3 regions of the Serratia fonticola genome follow, and region 1 is predicted to be linked to each of the others. Evidence: predicted binding sites of a transcription regulator. Region 1 holds the regulator's gene; each other region holds the start of a gene.
What was found. The regulator LexA, encoded in region 1, represses DNA repair genes until DNA is damaged. The targets are predictions, from matches to a motif close to TNCTGTATGTACATACAGNA.
Positions count from the first base shown of each region.

Region 2: mutH (DNA mismatch repair endonuclease MutH) is a predicted target of LexA. The motif match lies at 1,643-1,662, and genes of this name have one in related genera.
Region 3: sulA (SOS-induced cell division inhibitor SulA) is a predicted target of LexA. The motif match lies at 4,149-4,168, and genes of this name have one in related genera.

Region 1 covers NZ_CP011254.1:1,236,124-1,241,369, forward strand. The annotation lists gene WN53_RS05420 (sugar O-acetyltransferase) at 1-145, opposite strand, end outside; gene zur (zinc uptake transcriptional repressor Zur) at 366-875, shown strand; gene WN53_RS05430 (CsbD family protein) at 991-1,200, opposite strand; gene dinF (MATE family efflux transporter DinF) at 1,486-2,844, opposite strand; gene lexA (transcriptional repressor LexA) at 3,035-3,643, opposite strand; gene WN53_RS05445 (diacylglycerol kinase) at 3,767-4,135, opposite strand; gene plsB (glycerol-3-phosphate 1-O-acyltransferase PlsB) at 4,458-5,246, shown strand, end outside.
Region 2 covers NZ_CP011254.1:463,655-468,900, forward strand. The annotation lists gene ptsP (phosphoenolpyruvate--protein phosphotransferase) at 1-458, opposite strand, end outside; gene rppH (RNA pyrophosphohydrolase) at 471-998, opposite strand; gene mutH (DNA mismatch repair endonuclease MutH) at 1,695-2,375, shown strand; gene WN53_RS01965 (YgdI/YgdR family lipoprotein) at 2,501-2,719, shown strand; gene WN53_RS01970 (NADP(H)-dependent aldo-keto reductase) at 2,917-3,957, shown strand; gene lplT (lysophospholipid transporter LplT) at 4,193-5,246, opposite strand, start outside.
Region 3 covers NZ_CP011254.1:4,058,475-4,063,720, forward strand. The annotation lists gene WN53_RS18025 (AAA family ATPase) at 1-1,470, opposite strand, end outside; gene matP (macrodomain Ter protein MatP) at 1,679-2,137, shown strand; gene ompA (porin OmpA) at 2,203-3,261, opposite strand; gene sulA (SOS-induced cell division inhibitor SulA) at 3,621-4,082, opposite strand; gene WN53_RS18045 (TfoX/Sxy family DNA transformation protein) at 4,360-5,016, shown strand; gene yccS (YccS family putative transporter) at 5,021-5,246, opposite strand, start outside.

The DNA of each region.
Region 1 (5,246 bases):
ACAGACGCTGTTTCTCTTCAGACTGATGTGAGTCCAACGCTGCGAGCTGTTTAGTCAGGCTCCGCGCCTGATGGTACATGGCAATCAGCTCATCATCACGGCTGTTATACACCTCGCCACGCAGCAATTTCTCTCTTTCTGACATCCCAGGCTCCTGAAAGGTTTGACACCTTACGGGTTATACCGCCGCGCCTGAGTGGAACCTATGCCATAAAGCGAAAAATCGTGACCTGTATCTCATTCTGACAAGTCTTGCTGCGGAAAATCGCCCGATTTGCCGCGTTATCCATGGAAAGCGGGGCAACCCTCGGCGATTGCGTTGAAACATGATAAAATCGGCTTCTTTGCGTAGCCGGATAATTGCCATGAACTCAACCAACCAGGAAAAGCTGCTCGCGCAGGCTGAACAACTCTGTCAGCAACGCAACGTGCGACTGACCCCGCAACGGCTGGAAGTGTTACGCCTGATGGCTGAGCAACCCGGCGCCATCAGCGCTTACGACTTGCTGGATTTACTGCGTGTGGCAGAGCCGCAGGCCAAACCACCTACGGTCTATCGTGCACTGGATTTCTTGCTGGAACAGGGATTTATCCACCGCGTTGAATCGGCAAACAGCTATGTGCTGTGCCACCACTTCGAACAACCTATGCATACCTCTGCCCTGTTTATCTGCGATCGCTGCGGACAGGTCACGGAGCGCACTACCGAAGGGGTGGAAGAAACCTTGCAGAAACTGGCTCAAGAATCAGGGTTTGTGCTGCGCCACAGCGTAGTGGAAGCCCACGGTCTGTGTTCTGCCTGTGTGGTAGTAGAAAATTGTGAGAACCAACACGATTGCGATCATGACCACAGCATTGTGGTAAAGAAAAAATAAGCGGATTGGATTCCAGGAGGGAGCGGGTACGTCCTTGTTCCCGTGGCCGTGGCAGGGGGGAAATCTGCCAGGCCGGATGGTGTCGTAGCGCCGCAATACTCAGCGGCTCATCGCGCTACCAACGATACTTGCTGTGCTCTTCCCAGGCTTTGACTTCTTTTTCGGCTGCCTCTTTCTGGTAGCCATAGCGTTCCTGGATTTTACCGACCAGCTGTTCGCGTTTCCCTTCGATAACGGTGATATCGTCATCGGTCAGCTTGCCCCATTTTTCCTTCACTTTACCTTTAAACTGCTTCCAGTTACCGTCGGCTTGATCTTTGTTCATAATCTCTCCGTTACTCTTGGTTGTCAGTTTTAGATAAATCTGGCTGGACTTAACTGAGTCAAATTAAGGTTATCTAATGCGTCCGTTGCCAATTAAGCGCGGGCTTAATTCGCCAGCCACGTGATTAACTATAGTCACCCATCACGAAAATCGCCAAAAAAGCAGCATGAAATAGGGTTAGGAAAAGTCTCAATAGCAAAAAACGCCATTAAAACAGTAAGCAAGCGAACCAAAACAGCCCCCATCGCATGTAACCAAATGTGAATGCTCATACCGTATCATCAACTAATCTGGCCTATCCATTGCTAATGGAGATGAAAACCAGGTGCCTTGCACGCTATGACGGTGCCATACCCAGCCCAAAGCAGCCCCGCGCAGTGCCAGGAATACCGCCAGAGCCAGCCATAAACCGTGGTTGCCCAATACCGGCAAGGTGAACAACGTCAGCCCATAGCCCACTGCGGCTACCGCCATGCTATTACGCATTTCTGCGCCACGGGTGGCGCCGATAAACATGCCATCCAACAGGTAGCACCACACTCCCACCAGAGGCAGCACCACCTGCCAAGGCAGATAATGGTTTGCCAGCGCACGCAACTCCAGTAACGAGGTTAAGCCCGCCACAATATGATGCCCGGCGAACAGATAAATAACGGCAAAACCACAGGCAACCAGGCAAGCCTGCCGACAGGCGGCACGCCATACTTTACGCAGTTGCCGCCCGTCTCGCGCACCATAGGCGTGGCCGGAATGGGCTTCCACCGCGTAGGCAAAACCATCCAGCGCGTAGGCGGTAAAGGTCAGCAGATTCATCAGCACCGCATTCACCGCCACCACTTCTCCGCCCATGCGGGCTCCCAGAATGGTCAACGAGGCGAAACACAGTTGCAGTAATAACGAGCGCAGCATGATGTCGCGGTTAAGTGCCAGCAGGCGGCGCAGATCCCCACGCCAGGCGGTGCGCAGCATCGCCAGCGAAATCCCCCGCATGTGTAGTACCCGCCATGCTAACCACAAACCCAGCAACAGCGTGGCGTACTCCGCAATCACCGTGGCAGTCGCGGCCCCCTGCACGTTCCAACCCAGCCCCATCACCAGCCAGATATCCAGCACGATGTTCAGCAGGTTACCGACAATCAACAGGATCACCGGTGCCCGCACGTACTGAACTCCCAGCAACCAGCCGAGCAACACCATATTGGCCAACGCCGCCGGGGCGCTCAGCCAGCGGATCTCCAAAAATAGCCTGGCCTGTACCAAGACTTCCCGATCGCCCCCCACAATGTTCAGCGCCAAGGTGATCAACGGGGCTCGCAACAGCACAATCGCCAGCCCGGCCACCAGCGCCAACAATAACGGCTGCATAAAGGCGCGAGCCAACCGGTAGGGATCTTGCGCCCCCAGCGCCTGCGCCGTCAGCCCTGTAGTGCTCATTCGCAGGAACAGCAACAACATAAACAGGAAGCTAGTGGCCATTGACCCCACTGCGACCCCGCCAAGGTAGCTAGGGCTATCGAGATGGCCGATAACGGCGGTATCCACCAGGCCAAGCAAGGGGACGGTAATATTGGAGAAGATCATCGGCAATGCCAGACGCCACAGAGCTTTGTCGGTGTCACTGGTAAAGGCAGAAAGCAGGCGCATGGCGATATGTTCCCGTAAAAGCATGGATTTAAAGCTGAAGATAAAGTGGCAATGTAGCTGAATTTGCAGGGATCGAACATGTTTGACCGTAGAGGGCGCCGCATGCTGCGCCCGCTTAGTGTCTCATGTATCGCCCCAGAGTTGGGGCGAGGTTTGCCGTTTTAAAGGGCTGTAATACGAGGTAAAGCGGTTAGATCCAGTCGCCGTTGCGGATCACACCCACCGCCAGGCCTTCGATGGTGAAGTTCTGCTGGCGCAGATCGACCACGATCGGTTGGAATTCACTGTTTTCTGGCAGCAGTTCGACGACGTTACCGTGTTTCTTCAGGCGCTTGACCGTGACCTCGTCTTCAATGCGGGCGACGACAACCTGGCCGTTGCGTACGTCTTGAGTCTTATGCACTGCCAGCAGATCGCCATCCAGGATGCCGATATCGCGCATCGACATGCCGCTAACGCGCAGCAGGAAATCGGCATTAGGCTTGAACAGAGAAGGATCCACTTTATAGTGCCCTTCAATGTGCTGCTGAGCTAACAGAGGTTCACCTGCAGCCACACGGCCCACCAGGGGTAATCCCTCTTCATCTTCCATCAGCAAGCGGATACCGCGTGAAGCACCGGAGATGATCTCGATAACGCCTTTGCGAGCCAGTGCTTTCAAGTGCTCTTCTGCAGCATTTGGTGAGCGGAACCCCAGGCGCATTGCGATCTCGGCACGCGTCGGTGGCATGCCCGTTTGCGAAATATGATCGCGAATCAGGTCGTAGACCTCTTGCTGTCTGGTAGTTAGTGCTTTCATTCCGCCCCCTGTTTGTTTATACAGTCTTGCTGTGAGTATATACAGCTAAGTCTGGATTGGGAACCGAAGAATAAATAAAAATCAGCAGGTAGCGAGCGGGATCGCAACGATACCCGCTGGTTTTCACGCCAAATGCTGCCAAAGTACCGAAGCCCAAACGAACAGTGCCAGAATGATTGCCAGCGATACCGCCGCCGAGCCCATATCTTTGGCCCGCCCGGAGAGCTCGTGATATTCCGTACCCACGCGATCGACCACGGCCTCAATCGCGCTGTTGAGGATTTCGACAATCATCACCAGCAGCACCGAGCCGATCAACAAGATGCGCGCTATCGCCCCTACATCCAGCCAAACCGCCACGATGATAGCCACCACCGTCGCCACCAGTTCCTGGCGGAATGCGGCTTCGTTCTGCCAGGCAGCGGTTAAACCTTTATAGGAATAGCCTGCGGCTTTAATGACACGCGTCAGGCCAGTTGCTTGATTTGCCATAATTAAGAACGCCTTTTTCCAAGATGGATCATGTACCCGTCGTGTTGCAGCCACAACGTTCCAGACAGATTTGCCAGCCCAATCACATTTTTATCGCAGCGCAGTATACAGCAAGGTTGGAATACCTTAATCACCTAGCTATGTCGTACCAATGCCGCGAGCGCATGAATGCGCTAGAGCGGCCAATTTGATATCCATCAGGTATAATTCAACCATGTACTTCCATTGCCGTGAACGGCCGTGGATTTCCCAACGCCACAGATCTGCTACCCGGTTTCTGGTATGCTTGCGGCGAATTGCTAACAAGAGGCTTCACGTTGTCATGTCAGGTTGGCGTAAAATCTATTATAAGATATTGAACTTACCACTAAAAATGTTGGTAAGAAGTAAGGTTATCCCTTCAGATCCGGTCACGGAGTTAGGGTTGGATCCCTCACGACCGATTTTGTATGTTTTACCTTATAATTCCAAGGCGGATTTACTCACCTTGCGCACCCAGTGTCTGGCGCAAGATCTGCCCGATCCCCTTAACCCGTTGGAAATCGATGGCACCGTGCTGCCAAGCTACGTGTTTATCCACGATGGCCCACGCGTATTCCGCTATTACACCCCCAAAGAAGAATCGGTAAAACTGTTCCACGATTATCTGGATCTGCACCGCAGCAACCCGGATCTCGATATTCAGATGTTGCCGGTATCGGTGATGTTTGGCCGCTCCCCTGGGCGCGAAGGCCACGGCACGCCTCACCTGCGCCTGCTGAACGGCGTACAGAAGTTCTTCGCCGTACTGTGGCTGGGGCGCGACAGTTTTGTCCGTTTCTCCAACACCGTGTCCCTGCGCCGGATGGCGACCGAGCACGGCACCGATAAGACCATCGCGCAAAAACTGGCCCGTGTCGCACGCATGCATTTCGCACGCCAGCGCCTGGCCGCCGTTGGGCCAAGCTTGCCTGCCCGTCAGGATCTGTTCAAAAAGCTGCTGGCCTCCAAGGCGATTGAAAAAGCGATCGAAGACGAAGCCCGCAGCAAAAAGATCTCCCACGAAAAGGCCCAGCAGAACGCAATTGCGCTGATGGAAGAGATTGCCGCCGATTTCTCCTATGAAACGGTG
Region 2 (5,246 bases), 770 kb from region 1:
ATCCCGGCCATTTGGGTGGCCAGGGTAACCATGAAGGATTCTTCGCTTTCGTCAAACTGGCGCAGTTCACGTTGCTGCACCACCAACACGCCAAGCAGCTGGCGGCGATGAATGATCGGCACGCCAAGGAAGGATCGGAAACGATCCTCTTTGACCTGCGGAATATATTTGAAGCTGGGATGGCTTTGGGCATCCGCCAGGTTGATCGGCTCTGCCCGCCGCCCGACCAGGCCGACGATGCCTTCGTCAAAGGCCAGGGCAATAGTTCGCCCGCGGGGCTTTTTCAACCCGCGCGTCGCCATCAGGTAATAACAGCGGCGGTCGTTGTCTGCCAGATAGATGGAGCAGACTTCGGTGTCCATCGCCAGACAGGTTTCATTGACCAAAAGATCCAGCGCATCTGTCAGACTGGCCGCCGCGGCCACTTTCTCAACAATTTCTCGCAAGCGCGTGAGCATAGTCGGTTTGACTTAACCTCTCTTTCGGCGATAAGCAGGAGGCTGCCGCTGCGCTGCCAGTTCCTGCATTGGCATGACGGTTGCGGCAAACTCTTTCATAACCCGGCGGTACACGTCGCGTTTAAACGACACCACCTGGCGCACCGGATACCAGAAGCTCACCCAACGCCAGCCGTCAAACTCCGGCGTACTGCTGCGCTGCATGTTGATATCCGCGTCATTGCACATTAACTGCAGCAGAAACCATTTCTGCTTTTGGCCGATACAAACCGGCTTTGTGTCCCAACGCACCAAACGTTTTGGCAATTTATAGCGCAACCAGTTGCGGGTTGAGGCCAGGATACGCACATCCTTTTTACTCAGCCCCACTTCTTCGAACAGCTCACGGTACATCGCCTGCTCAGGCGTTTCGCCAGGGTTTATTCCCCCTTGGGGAAACTGCCAGGAGTGCTGACCGTAACGGCGGGCCCATAGGACCTGCCCCTGACGATTACAGATTACGATACCAACATTCGGGCGGTAGCCATCATCATCGATCACCGGACTACCTCGATAAGCATAAATTCGTATTGATAACCTGATTGTTTCACACAAGCCACAGGCGGTAAACCACTGCTTTGCAGCACCGTCGCTCGGATAACATTGGGATAACTCACAGATAATGGCAAAGTTATAAACATGTAACGAGGTTCGAGGGCGGTTTTATTCACTTTTTCTGTGGATAGGTGTGTGAAGAACTCTAGGGATAAGCCGGGAAAACTCGATTGAACTTAAAATCCGCCGTATTTTTAATTTTTTATTATTCCTTTAAATACAATGCAATAAACACTTAAACACAGTTATGAACAGGGTAAAAATGTGATCTATGCACGCTTTGGATCTTTCTCTGGCGAAAGATCCACCAATGCGGATTTTATCCACAGATTATTATACCCAGTGACCTATAAAACCGCCAAATTCGTAAAAAATGCCCCGCGTCAAGGCTGTAAATCAAACCAGTGATCGGCAAAAAGTTGGGTTATCCCAGAAATCTGTGGATAAATAGGTGTAAGATCCTGTTTATTGTCGGTGGCTACAGGTGCACAACCCCGCACTGAAAATTTTCTACCGCGATGGGGTAGCCAAAAAGTCATGCAAAATCATGCTACTATTGTTGTTTTCCCCAGCCTGCTTTTCCCTTTTAAGGCAGTGAGTAAATTCGGTACGTTTTTTAACCATAATGCATAGGTCTGATTTATGGCGTGTTTATCCCCGCTGCCACCAGAAAACGAGCAGCAATTATTAGCCCGTGCCCAGGCGCTGGCTGGCTTTAACCTTGGCGAACTGGCAGCCCGTGCGCAGGTCAGCATTCCCAAGGATCTCAAACGGGATAAAGGCTGGGTCGGCATGCTGCTGGAGCTCTATCTGGGGGCCATGGCGGGCAGCAAGCCTGAGCAGGATTTCCCAGAGCTGGGCATTGAGTTGAAAACCATCCCGGTCGACGCCACAGGTAACCCGCTGGAAACCACTTTCGTCTGCGTAGCTCCGCTGACAGGCAATAGCGGCGTCACTTGGGAAAGCAGCCACGTACGCCACAAACTGGCACGCGTGCTGTGGATCCCTGTGGAAGGTGAACGACAAATCCCATTGGCACAGCGCCGCGTAGGTTCCCCGCTGCTGTGGCAGCCCAATCAGGAAGAAACCGAGATGCTGCGCCGGGATTGGGAAGAGCTGATGGATCTTATCGTGCTCGGCCAGGTTGAGCGGATCACCGCCCGCCATGGCGAAGTGCTACAGCTGCGGCCAAAAGCGGCCAACAACAAGGCACTGACCGAAGCCACCGGCGAACAGGGCCAGCCGATCCTCACCTTGCCGCGCGGCTTCTATCTGAAGAAAAACTTCACCCGGGCGCTGCTGGCCAGGCACTTTACGCTTTGATTAGTCCTCCGCTCCTGTTTTCACCGTCATTTCTCCTGACACAGATGGGATACGTCCGAAAGCCATCTTTGGCAGAGTTTGCTACTCTATTAAGACAATTATTCCAGGTATATAAGGTGTTCGGCATGAAAAAGTGGGTAATGGCTATTTCCGCCCTGATGATGGTCGCCGGATTAGCAGGCTGTTCCAGCGACTATGTGATGGCCACCAAAGACGGCAATATGATCCTCACGCAGGGTAAGCCTAAAATCGATAAGGATACCGGCCTGATCAGCTATCAGGACGAGCAAGGCAACCAGCGCCAGATTAACGGCGATCGGGTCTCGCAGGTTATCGAGCGTTAATCCCGGCCCCCGCATCATCCTGACCCCTGACGGATTATCAATCAGGGGTTTAGCCCTACCCCCGGCAGTTATATTCCTCTTTCACCATCTTCTTAGCTTGGTTATAGTCAAGTAAGGCGTGTTACGCCGTTGGATCTCTGGCTTCTGTTTTACCGGGCATCACGCCCGTCAGCGCTAACATTGAAGGAAGGCCGTTAATGCAATACCACCGTATTCCCCACAGTTCTTTAGAAGTGAGCGTGCTGGGACTGGGCACCATGACCTTTGGCGAACAAAACAGCGAAGCCGATGCCCACGCACAGCTGGATTATGCATTAGCCGCTGGCATCAACCTGATTGATACCGCAGAGATGTATCCAGTGCCGCCGCGCCCGGAAACCCAGGGGCTGACAGAACAGTACATTGGCAGTTGGATCAAGGCGCGCGGCAACCGCGACAAAATCGTGCTGGCAAGCAAGGTCTCCGGGCCGATCCGGGGTAATGACGCGGGCATTCGCCCACAGCAGGCGTTGGATCGCAAGAATATCCGCGCCGCCCTGGATGCCAGCCTGAAACGGTTAAATACCGATTATCTGGATCTGTACCAGCTACACTGGCCGCAGCGCACCACCAACTGTTTCGGCAAGCTCAACTATCAGTACACCGATGAGAAAGCCACCATCCCGCTGTTGGAAACCCTGGAAGCGTTAACCGAGCAGGTCCGTGCTGGCAAAATTCGCTATATTGGCGTCTCTAACGAAACCCCATGGGGCGTGATGCGCTACCTGCAACTGGCAGAAAAACACGAACTCCCGCGTATCGTCTCGATCCAGAATCCCTACAGTCTGTTAAACCGCAGCTTTGAGATTGGTTTGGCGGAGATTAGCCAACATGAAGGCATTGAGCTGTTAGCCTATTCCAGCCTGGCCTTCGGTACGCTGTCCGGTAAATACCTCAACGGGGCCAAACCGGCCGGGGCACGCAACACCCTGTTCAGCCGCTTTACCCGCTACTCTTCAGCACAGAGCCAGGCGGCGATCGCCGAATACGTGGCGCTGGCGAAAAAGCACGGTCTGGATCCTTCACAGATGGCATTGGCGTTCGTGCGCCAGCAGCCTTTTGTTGCCAGCACCTTGCTGGGCGCCACCACGCTGGAGCAGTTGAAGATAAATATCGACAGTTTTGACGTGATGCTGAACGAGGAGGTGTTGCAGGCCCTGGAAGAGATCCACAGCCGCTTCACCATTCCAGCACCATAAATGCCCCCTCACCCTAACCCTCTCCCACAGGGAGAGGGGACCGATCGAGTTCAATTTCGGTTGCAGAAATCTACCTGACCACCGCACCGAATCAGCTCTCTTTTATTGAACACGCTATCTGACTAGACACTGCACCTGCCCCTTTGCGGAGGTAGTAGAGTGATCACGTTACCTGATACGACACCATTCCAGCTCCCTCTCCCTGTGGGAGAGGGTTGGGGTGAGGGGACTATTGTTAGGCTTTCGAGCGGAACTGAGATATCCACAGAACGGTGATGGCAAGACCGAACACGACGCCAAAACCGATCCCGACGCCGATCACCGGCACGCCTAATTTGACCACCAAAGAATAGAGGCCAAGCATCAGCAGCATGGCGGTGTTTTCACCCAGGTTCTGTACCGCAATGGCGTTCCCCGCCCCAACTGAGCGTTTGCCCCGCTCTTGCAACAGCGCATTCAGCGGCACCACAAAGAAGCCACCCAGCACACCAATCACCAGCAGTACGCCATAAGCATTCAGCATGCTGGTTTGCACGGCAAAGAAGGCCACGGCGATGCCGATCAGGATCCCGGCAGGCATACAGCGCTTAACCGTTTCCAGCGTCACAAAGCGGGCTGCCGCCCCGGCCCCGACCACGATACCTATTGCCACCATCGCGTTGAGCATGGTTGGCGTGGCGTTATCGCTAATGCCCAGCGCTACCGGTACCCACAGCACCAGCAGGAAGCGCAGGGTAACCCCAGCGCCCCAGAACAGGCTGGTACCAATCAGTGAGAAACGGGTTTGGCCATCGCGCCACAGCACCACGCAAGCGTTGAAGAAAGTGCTCCCCATGACGCGTGGGTGCCAGGAGGCTACCTTATGGGCAACCGGCAAGCGCGGGATATAGAGGTTAGCGACGACTGCCGCGCCGTAAACCACGGCACACACCGCCAGTGCGGCCACGATATGCCAGTCTGCCAACATGCCACCGGCTACCGAACCCACCAGGATGGCGGCAATGGTGGAAGCTTCCATCAGCCCGTTGGCCTTCACCAGCTTATCGCCGCTGGTGATCTCACCCAGGATGCCGTACTTCGCCGGTGAATAAGCCGCAGCCCCAATGCCGACCAGGGTATAGCCCAGGAACGGGTTCAGCCCAAAGCAGATCACCAGCGCACCGGCCAGCTTCAAGCCATTGGCGACCATCATCACCCGGCCTTTGGAGAAACTGTCGGCGATTTGGCCCACAAACGGAGCCAGGATGATATAGGTAGCCACGAAGGCCATTTGCAGTATCGGTTGGCTC
Region 3 (5,246 bases), 2.8 Mb from region 1:
GCCGCGGCGTAGACAGACCTCGAAGAAACCTTCGATTTTTTCGTTTGCGCCACCGATCGGTTGCACATTACCAAACTGGTCAACGGAACCTGTCACGGCGATTTGCTGGGTGATCGGCTGCTGTGACAATGCGCTGATCAGGGCGCAGAGTTCGGCTAGTGAGGCGCTATCCCCGTCAACTTCACCGTAGGATTGCTCAAAGACGATCGAAGCGGAGAAGGGCAGTTGCTGATCGAGATCCAGTTCGGAGATCAGGAACGCCTGCATGATCATCATACCTTTGGCGTGCAGATTGCCCCCAAGCTCGGCCTTGCGCTCCACATCGGTAAATTCGCCATCGCCCAGGTGGACTACACAACTGATGCGCGAAGGTTCGCCAAAGCTGCGCGGATGCCCTGGATAATCCAGCACCGACAGGCCGTTAATCTGACCAATCACCTCACCTTCGGTTTCGATCATGATCTGGCCCAGTTCAATCTCGTCCTGCATGCGTTCTGCGAGATAGCTTTCACGCCATTCGCGGGCATTCAGCGCCGCTTCTAACGCTTTAGCGGTGATCTGCTCCTCTTCGGCATACAGAGCGGCCTCAGAAAGCTGCTGGCTGACCCAAAGTGGTGATAGCGGTAGGTTACCCTGGTCACCGGTATGGCGCACCGCCTGGACCATCAGAGGCTGCCAGGCGTCGGCTGCCAGCGGTGGTAATTGCTGTTCGGCGACCACGCTATTGATATAGCCACACCATTGCACCATATCGTCTGGCTCGGTGAGCTGTAGATCGTCTTCATATTCACCGTAGACGGCCTGCCCGCAGACTTCAGGCTCCATATCGTGGAAATCAGCCAGGCCATGGCGATCGCCCACTACAATCAGGCGTAACTCCAACGGCATCGGAGGGATGGAAATCGGCAGTGGCCGGGTTTCATCTGGCGTCAGCCACTGGAACTGGCGCTGGGTAATCATCTGCTTGAGACGCAGCCACAATAGCGGCTGTGCCAATAGGGCACGCGCCGACAGGATCAGCACGCCGCCGTTAGCCTGATGGACCAGGCCCGGTTGCAAGGTGATCGCACCATTGTGCATTCTGACGCAGCCAAATAACTGTTCTGGCTCAACCCATTCCTGGTAAACGCAAGCACCGCCGGCGGCAAAAGGTTCATCGCCGCGCAGGGCATTTTTAATGCTGACGGTGTCGCCTTCAATCACGTAGTGACTGCCTTTAACGGTATTCTGCGGTTGCAACTCTTCTGCCGCTCGGGCGATCAACGCCAGATACTCACGTGTTTCCTGTGCTTTCAACAGCATAAAACGTGGCAGAGACAGCGGATGCAAAAACAGCGTCAGCGCATTCTCCAAACGGGGCTGGATTGCAGAAAAGGCCACGGGTGCCAATTGAGCAGCGGAATCGAAAATCGCCTGATAAGGCGTAGCAGCAGGCAACAGAGATTGCCATTCAAGTCGGTTATTGGTCAAAGTGTTAGATGCAATCGTCAAAAAGGGAAAGCGCGATTATACAAGAATAACGCCAGCTTGATACCTCCAGAGTCATTGTTGAGCATCGGAGTTTGACATTGCCCGATGACTGTGCAAAAAACAGTCAAAAACGGCGGGTAATTGCCGAGGAAAAGTTGGCTAAAGCTGTTATGCTTATTAAAGTTACACGGTCACAGCAGAGTTCACGATGAAATATCAGCAACTGGAAAATCTGGAGAGCGGTTGGAAATGGAAGTACCTGGTGAAAAAGCACCGGGAAGGTGAAGCGATCACCCGCTACATTGAAAACAGCCTTGCTCAGGAGGTCATTGACCAACTGCTGAAGCTGGAAAATGAACCGGTCAAAGTGCTGGCGTGGATCGATGAGCACATGAATCCGACGCTGGATAATCGGATGAAACAAACCATCCGCGCCCGGCGTAAGCGTCATTTCAACTCAGAACATCAGCATACGCGCAAGAAATCGATCGATCTGGAGTTCCTGGTCTGGCAACGTTTGGCTGCGCTGGCGCATCGCCGTGGCGTCACCCTGTCGGAAACTGTCGTACAGCTGATCGAAGATGCCGAGCGAAAAGAGAAGTATGCCAGCCAGATGTCATCGCTGAAACAGGATCTACAGGCGATCCTGGGTAAGGATGATAAATAGCATTACCTAACGTTAGGCCAAAAAAAAACCCCGCAATGCGGGGTTTTTTACTAAGAAGCGCTTACTTAGCCCTGAGGCTGAGAAACAACTTCTTTGATGCCTTTAACTTCGATCTCTACGCGACGATCTGGAGCCAGACATGCGATCTGAGCTGCAGTTGCGCGGCCTGAACGGTAGCCACAAGAGTCACCGGTAACTGGGTTAGCTTTACCCATGCCACGTGCAGAAATCTTGTCTGAAGGGATACCTTTAGACACGAGGTAATCCACAACGCTTTGTGCACGTTGCTCAGACAGGCGCAGGTTGTATTCTGCTGAACCTACTGCATCAGTGAAGCCCAGAACTACAACAGAACCGTCTTTCGGATCCAGTGAGCTCAGTTGGGTGTACAGCTGATCCAGAGCTTGTTGGCCTTCTGGCTTCAGGGTCGCTTTGTTGAACGCGAACAGAACGTCAGAAGTCAGAGTGAACTTCTTGGTCTCAACAACTGGAGCTGGGGCTGGAGCTGGAGCTACTACTGGAGCAGCAACTTCCTGGCCAAAGCGGTAGGAAACACCTACGCTCAGCATGCCGTTGTCTGGACGTGCGCCAACGGTACCTGCATCACCGATGTTGTTAACCCACTGGTAGTCCAGACGGGTAGCCCAGTCACGGTTCAGTGCGTATTCAACACCCACTGCTGCCAATGGAGAAACGCCAGTGTCATGGTTGCCACCGTTAGAGCCAGCACCATCACTGTCTGCACGCCATACCATGCCACCCAGACGAGTGTAGATGTCCAGATCGTTCATGATTGGGTAGCTCAGTTTAGCTGCCAGTTGAACGCCTTGAGCTTTGAAAGAACCGGTGTTAGCGCCGGTATATTTCATACGACCTAACCAGTCGTAGCCCATTTCGAAGCCCAGGTATTGGTTTGCCTGATAGCCAACGAACGCACCAGCACCAATCTGGTCTTTACGTGCGTCGTTATCAACGGTGTAACCGTTACCGTAGAAACCGGTGTCATGGAACTGGGACCAACCCAGTTTAGCACCAGTGTACCAAGTGTCGTCTTTTGGTGCGGCTTGCGCTACTGTAGCGAAACCTGCCAGTGCCACTGCTAATGCGATAGCTGTCTTTTTCATTTTGCGCCTCGTTATCATCCAAATAGGCAATGAGCTTTAAAGCTGCTTTAAGCCCTTGGTTTAAATTCCTTCGCCAAGGTTTGAGCCCTCGTTTGTTACTCTGCCAGTTTTTCTGGCGTTATAGAGCAACCTTGGCGATGTAAAGTCTACAACGTGGCGCGAAAGTTACAAGTGTGATGTGATAAAGCTCTAAAAAAAAACATGGAATTAGACATATCCTCTAACATATCGGGGTGCTAAACGAGACTTTTTTTCACCTGGAAGGTCGCGCCGAACCGCAGCCAACCTCGCTTTTCGCCTGATCTGCCTGCGATTGCCAGACCAAACGATAAAAGTGATGGGAAAAGTCCTAAATTTACTTAATGATACAAAGAAGAGTGAATTTTTAAGGTTGAACAGTGTCTGTCGGCAGCCACGATGTCACGTTGGGGTCGCATAATGAACCCATAGGCATTGCCCAATTCTGCCGCTCTACTTAACCTTAGACGATCCTCTTGTGTCAATTCAGGTAACCAGCCAAGCACCACACTGTAATTTCCTGTCAGTAAAGCCTTCTCCATGGCGTCTACGGTAGCCAGTGGACTGATCTGATTAAGCTGTACGACCTTATCAACCGGCAGGCTGGCCTGTTGCAGCCAGGTTTTGCTCAGTTTCTGCTGCGGGGTCAGCCACAGTAACCAACGTGATTGCCTGCCTAACTGTTGCAACAAAGGCACCAGCAACTGGGCTACGGCGGGTTGCCGCTCATTGTAAACAAGCTCACTGATTAGGCCATTTTCGTTGCCCTCTTGCGCAGGGATCACCGCTTGCTTTGCCGGCATTGAGGATTGGCTAAAATGAGGTTGATAAAGTGATTGAGTACGCATGTCGTCTCCCGCCCGTAGTGTTACTGTATGTATATACAGTATAGCCATCGAAACAGAAGATCAACCCAAATTTTCGTAACGCTTCGCATAATTGAGATTATTTATTGTACGTCTTGAATTTATGATTGGCACGACTAGGGATAATGCGTATTTTTTTTAATTAGTTGTTCCAGTTACGTTTATTCCAACCAAAACATGCCTAATGGCTATGGCTTCATATAAGGAGAGTTAAATGAATGGAGGATCGTTAAGGAGGATCGAACAGGCAAAGTCCTGCTTTGCCGCCCTGGGAAATATTGCCATACGCTCGCAGTTTGGCGGCTATGGCCTGCTGGCGGACGGCACAATGTTTGCGGTCATTACCGAAGGTGAGCTGTATTTGCGTGCAACAGAAAGTCTGGAAACCGCGTTCCGTGAGCGTGGCATGGTGAATATGACCTATTTAAAGCGAGGGGTCCCCATGGTCATGCGCTATTACTGGGTGAATGAAGAGTTGTGGCGGCAGCGTCGCGAACTGTGTGCGCTTGCCTGGCAGGCTCTCTGTGAGACGCGTAAAGAGATTAAGGTGAAAAAAAGCTGCAATGGCAGATTGAAAGATTTACCGAATATTGATGCTTCATTAGAGCGCCAGCTGTGGCGAGCAGGCATATGCAATATTTATGATTTTCGCCTGTTGGGGGCCAGAGATAGCTATCTGAAGTTGCTGCAACAGCAAAAAAATCTGGGCATGAAAGTGCTGATGTCACTGGCGGGTGCCATGGCGGGTTACCACCATGCCGCCTTGCCGAATCTACAAAGGGAGGCGTTGACCGAATGGTTCGAAAACAACGCGCTCTTTCCCTCCTTTGAGGCACGGTCAGAAGACCGTGCCTGCGGCCCACATCTTTGAACTATCAACCGGCTTGAGTAATTTGTGTATTAAGTGCCGTCAGCTCTGGTAGCAATTCGAGCACCAGGCCAATTTGCTGCAACACCAGTTGTTCTTTGCTTTCCGGCTCCGGAACCAGCGCAGTAATACGCTCGGAGAGGGCTTCCAGTGCCTGCGTGATACGCTGACGATCATGAGCGTCGTGGTGTAATGCACCATCAACATAGCAAACCGCATCGTTGAGCAAATCC